DNA from 3 places in the Cellulomonas sp. P4_B5_2 genome. Region 2 is predicted to be linked to each of the others. Evidence: riboswitches for the same ligand, from Rfam matches in the RefSeq annotation. Region 2 holds a riboswitch; each other region holds the start of a gene.
What was found. Region 2 has a riboswitch for S-adenosylmethionine ahead of AC1DUQ_RS09650 (rhodanese-like domain-containing protein). Riboswitches for the same ligand answer to the same signal wherever they lie in the genome.
Positions count from the first base shown of each region.

Region 1: linked by a shared signal. The riboswitch ahead of AC1DUQ_RS18130 (glutamate-5-semialdehyde dehydrogenase) and the one ahead of AC1DUQ_RS09650 (rhodanese-like domain-containing protein) in region 2 are both predicted to bind S-adenosylmethionine.
Region 3: linked by a shared signal. The riboswitch ahead of AC1DUQ_RS06155 (methylenetetrahydrofolate reductase) and the one ahead of AC1DUQ_RS09650 (rhodanese-like domain-containing protein) in region 2 are both predicted to bind S-adenosylmethionine.

Region 1 covers NZ_JBFUHU010000307.1:1,149-4,374, forward strand. Annotated here, with positions in the region: gene AC1DUQ_RS18125 (hypothetical protein) at 1-47, opposite strand, end outside; gene AC1DUQ_RS18130 (glutamate-5-semialdehyde dehydrogenase) at 103-1,413, opposite strand; SAM riboswitch class IV at 1,687-1,794, opposite strand; partial or broken gene AC1DUQ_RS18135 (MFS transporter) at 2,252-3,226, shown strand, end outside.
Region 2 covers NZ_JBFUHU010000107.1:15,733-18,958, reverse strand. Annotated here, with positions in the region: gene AC1DUQ_RS09655 (aminotransferase class V-fold PLP-dependent enzyme) at 1-1,362, opposite strand, end outside; SAM riboswitch class IV at 1,411-1,525, opposite strand; SAM riboswitch class I at 1,644-1,759, shown strand; gene AC1DUQ_RS09650 (rhodanese-like domain-containing protein) at 1,755-2,168, shown strand; gene AC1DUQ_RS09645 (O-succinylhomoserine sulfhydrylase) at 2,228-3,226, shown strand, end outside.
Region 3 covers NZ_JBFUHU010000060.1:11,233-14,458, reverse strand. Annotated here, with positions in the region: gene metE (5-methyltetrahydropteroyltriglutamate--homocysteine S-methyltransferase) at 1-361, opposite strand, end outside; gene AC1DUQ_RS06155 (methylenetetrahydrofolate reductase) at 367-1,392, opposite strand; SAM riboswitch class I at 1,472-1,567, opposite strand; gene AC1DUQ_RS06150 (hypothetical protein) at 1,660-1,875, opposite strand; gene AC1DUQ_RS06145 (DNA-3-methyladenine glycosylase I) at 1,948-2,550, opposite strand; gene AC1DUQ_RS06140 (TetR/AcrR family transcriptional regulator) at 2,620-3,226, opposite strand, start outside.

The sequences.
Region 1 (3,226 bases), on a different contig from region 2:
TTGGTGTGCTCGGCGGCCTCAGCCGCGGCGATCAGGGCAGCATGCACGACATTCCTCCAGGGGTGGGCGGGAGCGAACAGTGTCGCACGCGGGACTGTGGCATCAGGGTCGGACGTGCCCGTCGCCGTGCACGATCCACTTGGTCGTCGTGAGCTCGCCGAGGCCCATCGGCCCGCGGGCGTGGAGCTTCTGGGTGGAGATGCCGATCTCCGCGCCGAGGCCCAGCTGGCCGCCGTCGGTGAACCGCGTGGAGGCGTTCACCATGACCGCCGCGGAGTCCACCTCGGCCACGAACCGCTCCGAGGACGCCAGGTCCTGCGTGATGATCGCCTCGGTGTGGCCCGAGCTCCACTCGCGGATGTGCTCGAGGGCCTCGTCGAGCGAGTCGACCACCCGGACGGCGAGGTCGAGCGACAGGTACTCGGTGGCCCAGTCCTCGTCCGTGGCCGGCACGCAGTCGGCCTCGTCGGGGGCGAGCGCGAGGGTGGTCTCGTCGCCGTGGATGGTGACGCCCGCGTCGGCCAGCATGGCGATGGCGACCGGGAGGAACTCGTCGGCGACGGCCTGGTGCACCAGCAGCGTCTCGGCGGCGTTGCAGACGCCGACGCGCTGGGTCTTGGAGTTGAGCAGGATCGGGATGGCGACAGCGAGGTCCGCGGTCTCGTCGACGTAGACGTGCACGTTGCCCACGCCGGTCTCGACGACGGGCACGGTGGACTCGCGCACGACGGTCTGGATCAGGTCCGCTCCCCCGCGGGGCACCAGCAGGTCGACCAGCCCGCGGGCGTGCATGAGGGCGACCGCGCCCTCGCGACCCCAGGCGTCGATCGACTGCACGAGCGCACCGGGGAGCCGCTGTGCGACGAGCGCCCTCGACAGCACCTCGACGATGACCTCGTTGCTCGCGGCCGCGGCCGAGCCGCCCCGCAGGATGACGGCGTTGCCGCTCTTGAGCGCCAGCCCCGCGGCGTCGACGGTCACGTTCGGACGCGCCTCGTAGATCATGCCGACCACGCCCATCGGGACGCGCACCTGCCTCATGCGCAGGCCGTTGGGCAACGTGGAGCCGCGGACCACCTCACCCACCGGGTCGGGCAGGGCGGCGAGCTCACGCAGGGCGTCGGCGATGCCCACGATGCGCTCCGGTGTCAGCGCGAGGCGGTCCAGCAGGCCCGCGGAGGTGCCGTTGCTCCGGCCGCGCTCGAGGTCGACCGCGTTGGCCGCGACGATCTCGGGGGTGGCCGCCACGAGGGCGTCCGCCATGCCGCGCAGGGCCGCGTCCTTGGTGGCCCGGGTAGCCGTGGCGAGCGCGCGGGACGCGACCTTGGCCCGTTCCGCGACCGCCCGAACCTGTGCGACGACGTCGGGCGTCTCGACGGCGTCGTGCACGGGCTGCTCGAGCGAGGTGGTCATCTGGTCAGGGTAGTCCCGCCGCCGACGCCGACGAGAGACGCGTCCGCCGCCGCGAGCCCGCGTGCGCGCCCGGGGTCGTCGGGGCCCCACAGCGTGGTCGACACCTCGGCACGGACCAGCGGCACGACCTCCCCGGCGAACCGGCGCAGGACGTCCTGCTGCTGCTCGTACGGCAGGACGGGGCCGAGGTGGCGACGTCGGTGGGCGCCGCGCCGCCGTACCTCGCGGAGACGGTGGACGGGAGGAGATCGACGGACATGGCTGATCCCTGGGGGTCGACGTTCGCCCGCCGTCCAGGCTGGCCGGGTCTTGCTCGGGAGCACCCCACACGTCGGAGGGTTGCTGCTCCGCCTGCCGAGCCAGACGGCGGAGCTCCTGACCCGCGCAGGAGGGTCGGCTCCGAGCGCGACGATGTCAACGATCGGGACGGCTTCTCACATCGCGGGATGTGCGGGGTGGCCGTCGGAGTGGTCGGTCAATGGCGAACCGATGCGACCCACCTCCGGGATCAGCAGGGTCGGCGCTGGACCGGATCGGATCGGACGAACAGGACCTTCGACCCCTGGTTCCGTGGAAAGCCCGCTCTACGTTGTTCCACGTACCGGAACTGAGTTCCATACAGACCAGCACTCCGGAATCGCGCAGCACCAGTGCCCCGAGCCTCCATCGAGGATCCCCCCGGGAACGCGCTCACGTCGTGAGCCGAACAAGGAGTGCCAGCTAGACGCGAGACAAGGCTGTCTCGATCTGCGCGACCGCGGGCACCTTGCTCGCGCCCCGAGTCTCCAGCCCGGCCGATGACGGCAGGGCGTGCGAGCTCCCATGAGACAGGTGTCCTGTGACCGGAAACATCGTCCTGCCACCGCCCGCGACCGCGGACGGCGTCCTTCCCCCCGTCGATCAGAAGAACCTGCGCCGAGCAGCCTGGGCCGGTGGCATCGGGACCGCGCTCGAGAACTTCGACTTCACGATCTTCGGCACCGCGTCGGCGATCATCTTCAGCAAGATCTTCTTCTCCGACATGGACCCGATCTCCGGGATGCWCGCGTCGTTCGGCGTGCTGTTCGTCGGCTTCGGCGCACGCCCGCTCGGTGGACTGTTCTTCTCCAAGTACGGCGACCGCCTCGGCCGCAAGTTCGTCATGGTCGCCACGCTGTTCCTCATGGGCACCGCGACGTTCGCGATCGGCCTGCTGCCCACCTACGCGGTCGTGGGGATCTGGTCCCCGATCCTGCTGCTCATGGCCCGGTTCCTGCAGGGCTTCGGCGCGGGCGCCGAACAGGCGAGCGGCATCGTGCTGCTGACGGAGACCGCCCCCAAGGGCAAGCGCGGCCGGTTCTCGTCGCTGGTGTTCGTGGGCGCGGCCGCCGGTGCGGCCATGGGCGCCGTCGTGTGGATCCTCGTGCAGATGATGCCGGAGGAGGCCCTGCTGTCCTACGGCTGGCGTCTCGTCTTCTTCAGCTCGATCTTCGTGACGATCGCCGCCTACGTGATCCGTCGCAAGGTCAAGGAGTCCCCGGTCTTCGAGGAGCTCAAGGCCGAGGGCGCGATCGAGGCCGCCAAGAAGGACTCGCCCGTCGTCGACGTGTGGAAGCACGGCAAGAAGCACCTCGCCCGCGTGTTCTTCATGAACATCGGCGCGAACTCGCACTCGTACGTCTTCCAGGTCTTCATCGGCGCCTACCTGATCAACTACCTCGACGTCGACTCCAAGCTCATCCCGAAGTTCCTGCTCCTCGGTGCCCTGTGCGCCTGCGTCTCCGCCGTCGTGTTCGGCATCCTGTCCGACCGGTTCGGGCGCAAGCGGATGTAC
Region 2 (3,226 bases):
TGCCGCGGCGGTCGCCGCCAGGTGGTCCAGGCCGTGCACCGCGAGCAGCGGGCGGGTGTCGTCGACGACCGCCCAGCAGCCGTCGACCACCTCGTAGCGGACGGCCGGACCCGTGGCGAGGTACTCGGTCAGGGCCGTGATCAGGCGGTCGACGGACTCGCTGGTGGTGCCGACGCCGACCGACGCGCGGATGGCGCCGTTCGACGCGCCCAGGTGTGCCAGCAGCGGGTGAGCGCAGAACCGGCCGTCGCGGACGCCGATCCCGTGCTCGGCGGCGAGGTACGCGGCGACCAGGCCCGGGTCGTGGTCCGGCACCGTGAACGTGAGGACGCCGACCGGTGCCGCGGAGTCCGGCCAGATGCGCGCGATCTCCACGCCGTCGATGGCCGACAGCCCCTGGACCAGGCGCTCACGCAGCGCCTCCTCGTGCGCGGCGAGGGCACCAGCCGGAAGGGCCGCGAGCTGGTCGCAGGCCTCCGCGAGCGCGATCGCGCCGAGCACGTTGGGCGACCCGGCCTCGTGCCGCGCCGGCGCCGGCTGCCAGACCGTCCGGTCCGCCCGCACGTCGCGCACCGCACCTCCCCCTGCGAGGTATGGCGTGCCGGTGTCGAGCCAGTCGCGACGGCCGACGAGGGCCCCCGCCCCGAACGGTGCGTACGTCTTGTGCCCCGAGAACGCGACGTAGTCGGCGTCCGTCCCGGCCAGCGAGAAGCCCCGGTGCGGCACCAGCTGGGCGCCGTCCACCGCCACGCGGGCACCCTCGGCGTGGGCGAGCGCGACGACCTGGTCGATCGGCAGCGCCTCCCCCGTCACGTTCGACGCGCCGGTGATCGTGACCAGCGCGTACGGCTGGCGGGCGAGCTCGTCGCGCAGGGCGTCGAGGGTCGCGGCGACGGTCGACGCGATCGGCAGGATGGTGGTCCGATTGCCGTGCCGCTCGGAGGACTGCACCCACGGCAGCAGGTTGGCGTGGTGCTCGACGTCCAGCACCAGGACGCGGCCCCCCGACGGGACGACGCCGGCCAGCAGGTTGAGCGAGTCCGTGGTGTTGCGGGTGATGATCGCGACGTCGTCGGGACGGGCGTCGACGAACCGCGCGATGGTCTGGCGCGCGGACTCGTACAGCGCGGTGGACACCTGGGACAGGTACCCGGCGCCGCGGTGCACGGACGCGTACAGCGGCAGGACCTCGGTGACGCGGGCGGCGACGGCCTCGAGCGCCGGGGCACTGGCCGCGTAGTCGAGGTTGGCGTAGACGCGGTGCGTGCCGTCCACCAGCGGGACGGTGGTAGTGCCGCCGACCACGGGGAGCAGGGCGCTCACCTCGGTCGCACACGAGAGGCGCTCGGCGGTGACAGTCATGGTGGGTCCTCCGACACGTTCCGGGGGAACACCCGTCGAACAGGTGGGACCCCGCGCTTGCCGAGCCCCGGACGGGACGCGGCCAGGTCGTCACCCGGGGCACCCCACCGCGGAGGAGGGTTGCCGGCCAGCGAGCCGGGGCTTGACGCTGGCGCTCATGACCTGCAACGAGGGTCCCGGCACCTCCCCGTGGCTGTCAACGCGCCGCGGGCTTCGTCTCGCCCACCGGGACGCCTTGTCCACCACTTGGAAGGAGGGTCCCGCCGCGCGTAGCATCACGGCCACCATCCAGAGCGGCTGAGAGATCTGGCTCGACGACGCCGCAGCAACCCGCGGGCACCCTGTGCCCGGCCGAGGGTGCTACCGCCAGGACCGATGAGACGAGGGCCTCGATGAGCTACGCCGGTGACCTGACCCCCCAGCAGGCCTGGGACCTGCTGACGTCCGACGAGAGCGCGGTGCTCGTCGACGTCCGCACGGACGCCGAGTGGCGCTACGTGGGCATCCCCGACTCGGCCCCGATCGACGGTCGCGCCGCCCTGGTCGAGTGGGTGTCGTACCCGTCGGGACGCCCGAACCCACAGTTCCTCAAGCAGCTGGCCGACGCCGGCGTCGCGCCCGGCCGCCCGGTCGTGTTCCTGTGCCGCTCGGGGGTCCGCTCCGTCGCCGCCGCGCAGGCGGCCACCGCGGCGGGCCTCGGCCCGGCCTACAACGTGCTCGAGGGCTTCGAGGGCGACGTCGGTCCGGACGGCCACCGCGGCCACTCCGGCTGGCGCGCGGCGGGGCTCCCCTGGCGGCAGGCGTGAGCGACCGGCGCGTCCCCGGGCCCGCCGACTGGGACGACCGCCGCACCCCGCGCACCGACCTGCGCCCGGACACCCTCGCCGTCCGCGGCGGTCTGGTGCGGTCGCAGTTCAACGAGACGTCCGAGGCCCTGTTCCTCACGCAGGGCTACGTCTACTCCGCCGCCGCCGAGGCCGAGGCCGCGTTCGCCGGGGAGGCCGACCGCTTCCTGTACTCCCGCTACGGCAACCCGACGGTGTCCACCTTCGAGGAGCGCCTGCGCCTGCTCGAGGGCGCCGAGGCCGCGTTCGCCACGGCGTCGGGCATGTCGGCGGTGTTCACGTCGATCGCCGCGATCGTGCAGTCGGGGTCGCGCATCGTCTCCGCCCGGGCGCTGTTCGGCTCCACCGTGGTGATCTTCGAGGAGATCCTGGCCAAGTGGGGCGTGCGGACCGACTACGTCGACGGCCACGAGCTGGCGCAGTGGCAGGAGGCGCTCTCCACGCCGGCCGACGTCGTGTTCTTCGAGACGCCGTCCAACCCGATGCAGGACCTGGTCGACATCGCCGCGGTCAGCCGGCTCGCGCACGCCGCAGGCGCCACGGTGATCGTCGACAACGTGTTCGCCACCCCCGTCCTGTCCCGGCCGCTGGAGCTGGGCGCGGACGTCATCGTGTACTCCGCGACCAAGCACATCGACGGCCAGGGCCGCGTGCTCGGCGGCGCGATCCTGGGCACCGACGAGTACATCCACGGCCCGGTGCAGACGCTCATCCGGAACACCGGACCGTCGCTGTCGGCGTTCAACGCGTGGGTGCTGCTCAAGGGGCTGGAGACGTTGTCGCTGCGCGTCCGGCACCAGACGGCGTCGGCCCTGCAGGTGGCCACGTGGCTCGAGCAGCAGCCCGGCGTCTCGCTGGTCCGGTACCCCTACCTTCCGTCGCACCCCCAGCACGAGCTCGCCCTGGCGCAGCAGTCGGGCGGCGGGACCGTCGTGACGTTCAACCTCGCGGTGCCGGACGGGTCGACGCCCGACGTCGCCAAGAAGGTCACGTTCGGCGTGCTCGACGCGCTGCGGATC
Region 3 (3,226 bases), on a different contig from region 2:
GCGGCAGGTCGTCGCCGCGGCCGCGGGCCACGGTCGAGTACCCGGCCAGGTCGAGCGACCCGTCGGCGCCCACGACGTCCGCGAAGCGGGCCGGGACAGCGCCGATCACGGCGGTGGCGTCGAGCACCTGGTCGTAGAACGAGAACGCGCTCGGGATCGCCGGCACGTCGGTGGCCAGGCCGAGCTCGGCCAGCCGCGTGCGGGTGCGGCGACGCAGGTCGGCGGCGGTGGCCTCGACCTCGTCGGCCGACGTGCGACCTGCCCAGAACGCTTCGAGGGCCTTCTTCAGCTCGCGGCGCGGGCCGATGCGGGGGTAGCCGAGCACGGAGCTGGCGGGGAAGATCGGGCGGTTCTCGGTCATGTGGTTCAGTCCCTCGGGGGTCGGGCGGGTGCCGTGTCCTGCGGCCAGCTGGCCAGGTCGGGAGCTGTCCGAGCTCCGCCGTCGAGGTGTGCACCCTCGAGCAGGTCAAGTGCGGCGTGGTGCTGGTTGAACGTGTAGAGGTGGACGCCGGGTGCGCCGCCGTCCAGGACGCCGTTGACCAGGTCGACGCTGGCCCGGATGCCCCGGCGATGACGGTCGAGCTCGTCGTCGGCGGATCCGAGCAGGTCGATCAGGTCCTTCGGCACCGGGACGCCGGTCAGCTCCTGCACGCGCAGCAGCCGGGCCGGGTCCGTGGTCGGGATGATGCCCGGGATGATCGGGATGGTCACGCCGGCCTCACGGGCCTCCGCGACGATACCGAGATAGTCGTCCGCGTCGAAGAACACCTGCGTGATCGCGAAGTCGGCGCCGGCCTCCTGCTTGGCCAGCAGCGAGGCGACGTCCTGCGCGCGGGTGCCGCCCGTGGCGTGGTTGCCGCGCGGGAACGCCGCGACCGCGACGGACAGGGGTCGCACCCGAGCCCGCACCGCCTGCGACGGGCTGTCCAGGCACCGCTGCGCCTCGATCTCGCGCAGGAGCTCGACCAGCTCGCCCGCGGTCTGCAGGCCGTCCGGGTGGGCCTGCCAGTCGCTCTGGTCCGTGGGCGGGTCGCCCCGCAGGGCGAGGAACGACCGCAGGCCCTCGTCGAGGAACTCCCCGACGATCGTCGTGATCTCCTCGCGCGAGGTCCCGACGCAGGTCAGGTGGGCGATCGGGTTGAGCGACGTCTCCTGCAGCAGCCGGCGGACCAGCGCGCGCGTGGTGAGTCGCGTCTTGCCCGAGGCGCCGTAGGTGACCGAGACGAAGTCGGGGTGCACCGACTCGAGCTCGCGGATGGTGGCCCACAGGCGGGGAGCCGCGTCGGGGTTCCGGGGCGGGAAGAGCTCGAACGAGATCGTCGGGCGGTCGTTCGCGTTCTGCGCCCGGCGGGCGGGCGCGGTGTGCAGCCCGGGGGTGCGGGGCTCAGCCACGGCTGCGCTCACGGCGCGGCCGGCGGGGTCGTCGGCACCGGGGTGGTGCGGGGACAGGTGTCCTGTGGGGGCATGACTCACTCCATCGCCCCTGGCGGAAGCACCCACACCCTCGCGAGGAGGGGGGTTGCTGCGGCGTCGTCGAGCCAGGTCTCTCGGCCGCTCTGGATGGTAGCCGCGATGGTAGTCCGCAGATCACATGCTGGGCAACAGTGATCGACCCGTGAGACGGCGCCGTCCGCGGAGCATGTCTGCTTCGGCGCCCGTCTAGTGCGGGCGGCGCGGGGCCAGGTTCGAGGAGCGCATGCGGCTGCGCTGCGACGGGACGTCGAACCACGAGTTCGGCGAGCCGGCCGGGACGGACAGCAGCCCGACCTGGACGGCCTCGAGGATCTCTGCATCGGGGACGACGTTGTCCGTGAGCGCCTCGGCCGCCTCGCGCGCGGCATCACGCCGAACGTCAGGGTCGGGCATCTCCGTCATGGCTGGCACTGTAGTCCGCAGGGTGCGTGGTGCCGAGAGGGCAGCCGCACGATCACCCGCCAGAAGCAAATCTCACCCGGCAAGCTCTCCGGTGCCGGCAGAGCCCCACGCCGCCGGGCACGTGGCCAGGTGGTCGTCGACGACACCGCACGCCTGCATCGCCGCGTAGGCGGTGACCGGGCCGACGAACCGGAACCCGAGCGACTTCAGCTCCTTGGCCAGCGCGCGGCTCTCCGGCGTCTGCGCGGGCACGCCCGCCCAGCCCGAGGGGCGCTGGTAACCCGTCCGGTCGGGGGCGTGCGACCACAGGACCTGGTCGAGAGTGCGACCCGCCGCGTGCAGCTCGCGCAGGGCACGGCCGTTGGCGATCGTCGCCTCGATCTTGGCGCGGTTGCGCACGATGCCGGCGTCGGCCATCAGGCGGGCCACGTCGTCGTCACCGAACTCCGCGACCACCTCCGGGTCGAAGTCCGCGAACGCCGTGCGGAACGCGGGCCTCTTGCGCAGGATCGTGATCCAGGCGAGGCCCGACTGGAAGCCTTCCAGGGCGAGCCGCTCGTAGAGGGCGTGCTCGTCGTGGACGGGCTTGCCCCACTCCTCGTCGTGGTACTGCTCGTACAGGGGGGTGCCGTCGCCGAAGCAGCGGCCGGTGCGCGGGGCGTCGGGCGAGGTCATGCGTCGAGTCTGCCCGGCCGCGCCGACATCGTGACCGCCGCTTGTGCAGGCGACGGGGCTGTGGGCGGCTCAGGAGGCCAGGGTGATGAGCCGCTCGATCCCGTCGAGGATGAGTACGGTGCCGAAGTCCAGCTCGTCGTCCTCGGGCGCGTCCTCCGGGAAGGAGAAGGCGCCCGCGGTTGCCGCCCGCAGCAGCGTGGGGTGCTCGTCCGCGGAGGCGAGCATCGTGATGAGCTCTCCCAGGTCCGGCGGCAGGGCTCCCCCGGCGGTGGTGCCGACCGCGGCGGTGCGCCCGGCGCCGCTCAGCTCCTCGCCGATCCGCAGCTGGTCCAGGGTGTGCGAGGCGAGCAGGCCGATCGCCCCCACCTTCTGGTCCTCCGACAGCGGGGTGCCGTCGAGCGCCGAGAGCATCGCCTCCATCCAGGCGAGCCGCCCGGGCCCGACCGCGTGCAGGACCGCGGACGCCCGCGCCAGCCACGGGTGCGCGCGCAGGATCGGCTGCTGGACGGCGAGGACGAGCTCGAGCCGCTCCCGCCAGCCACCCACCTCGGGCCCGAGGACGGGCGGCCGGCCCGACGCCCGGTCCGACATGAGGCTGAGCACCTCGTCCTTGGACGAGACGTACCGGTACAGGGACATCGTGGTGAACCCGAGCGACTCGGCGAGCCGGGCCATG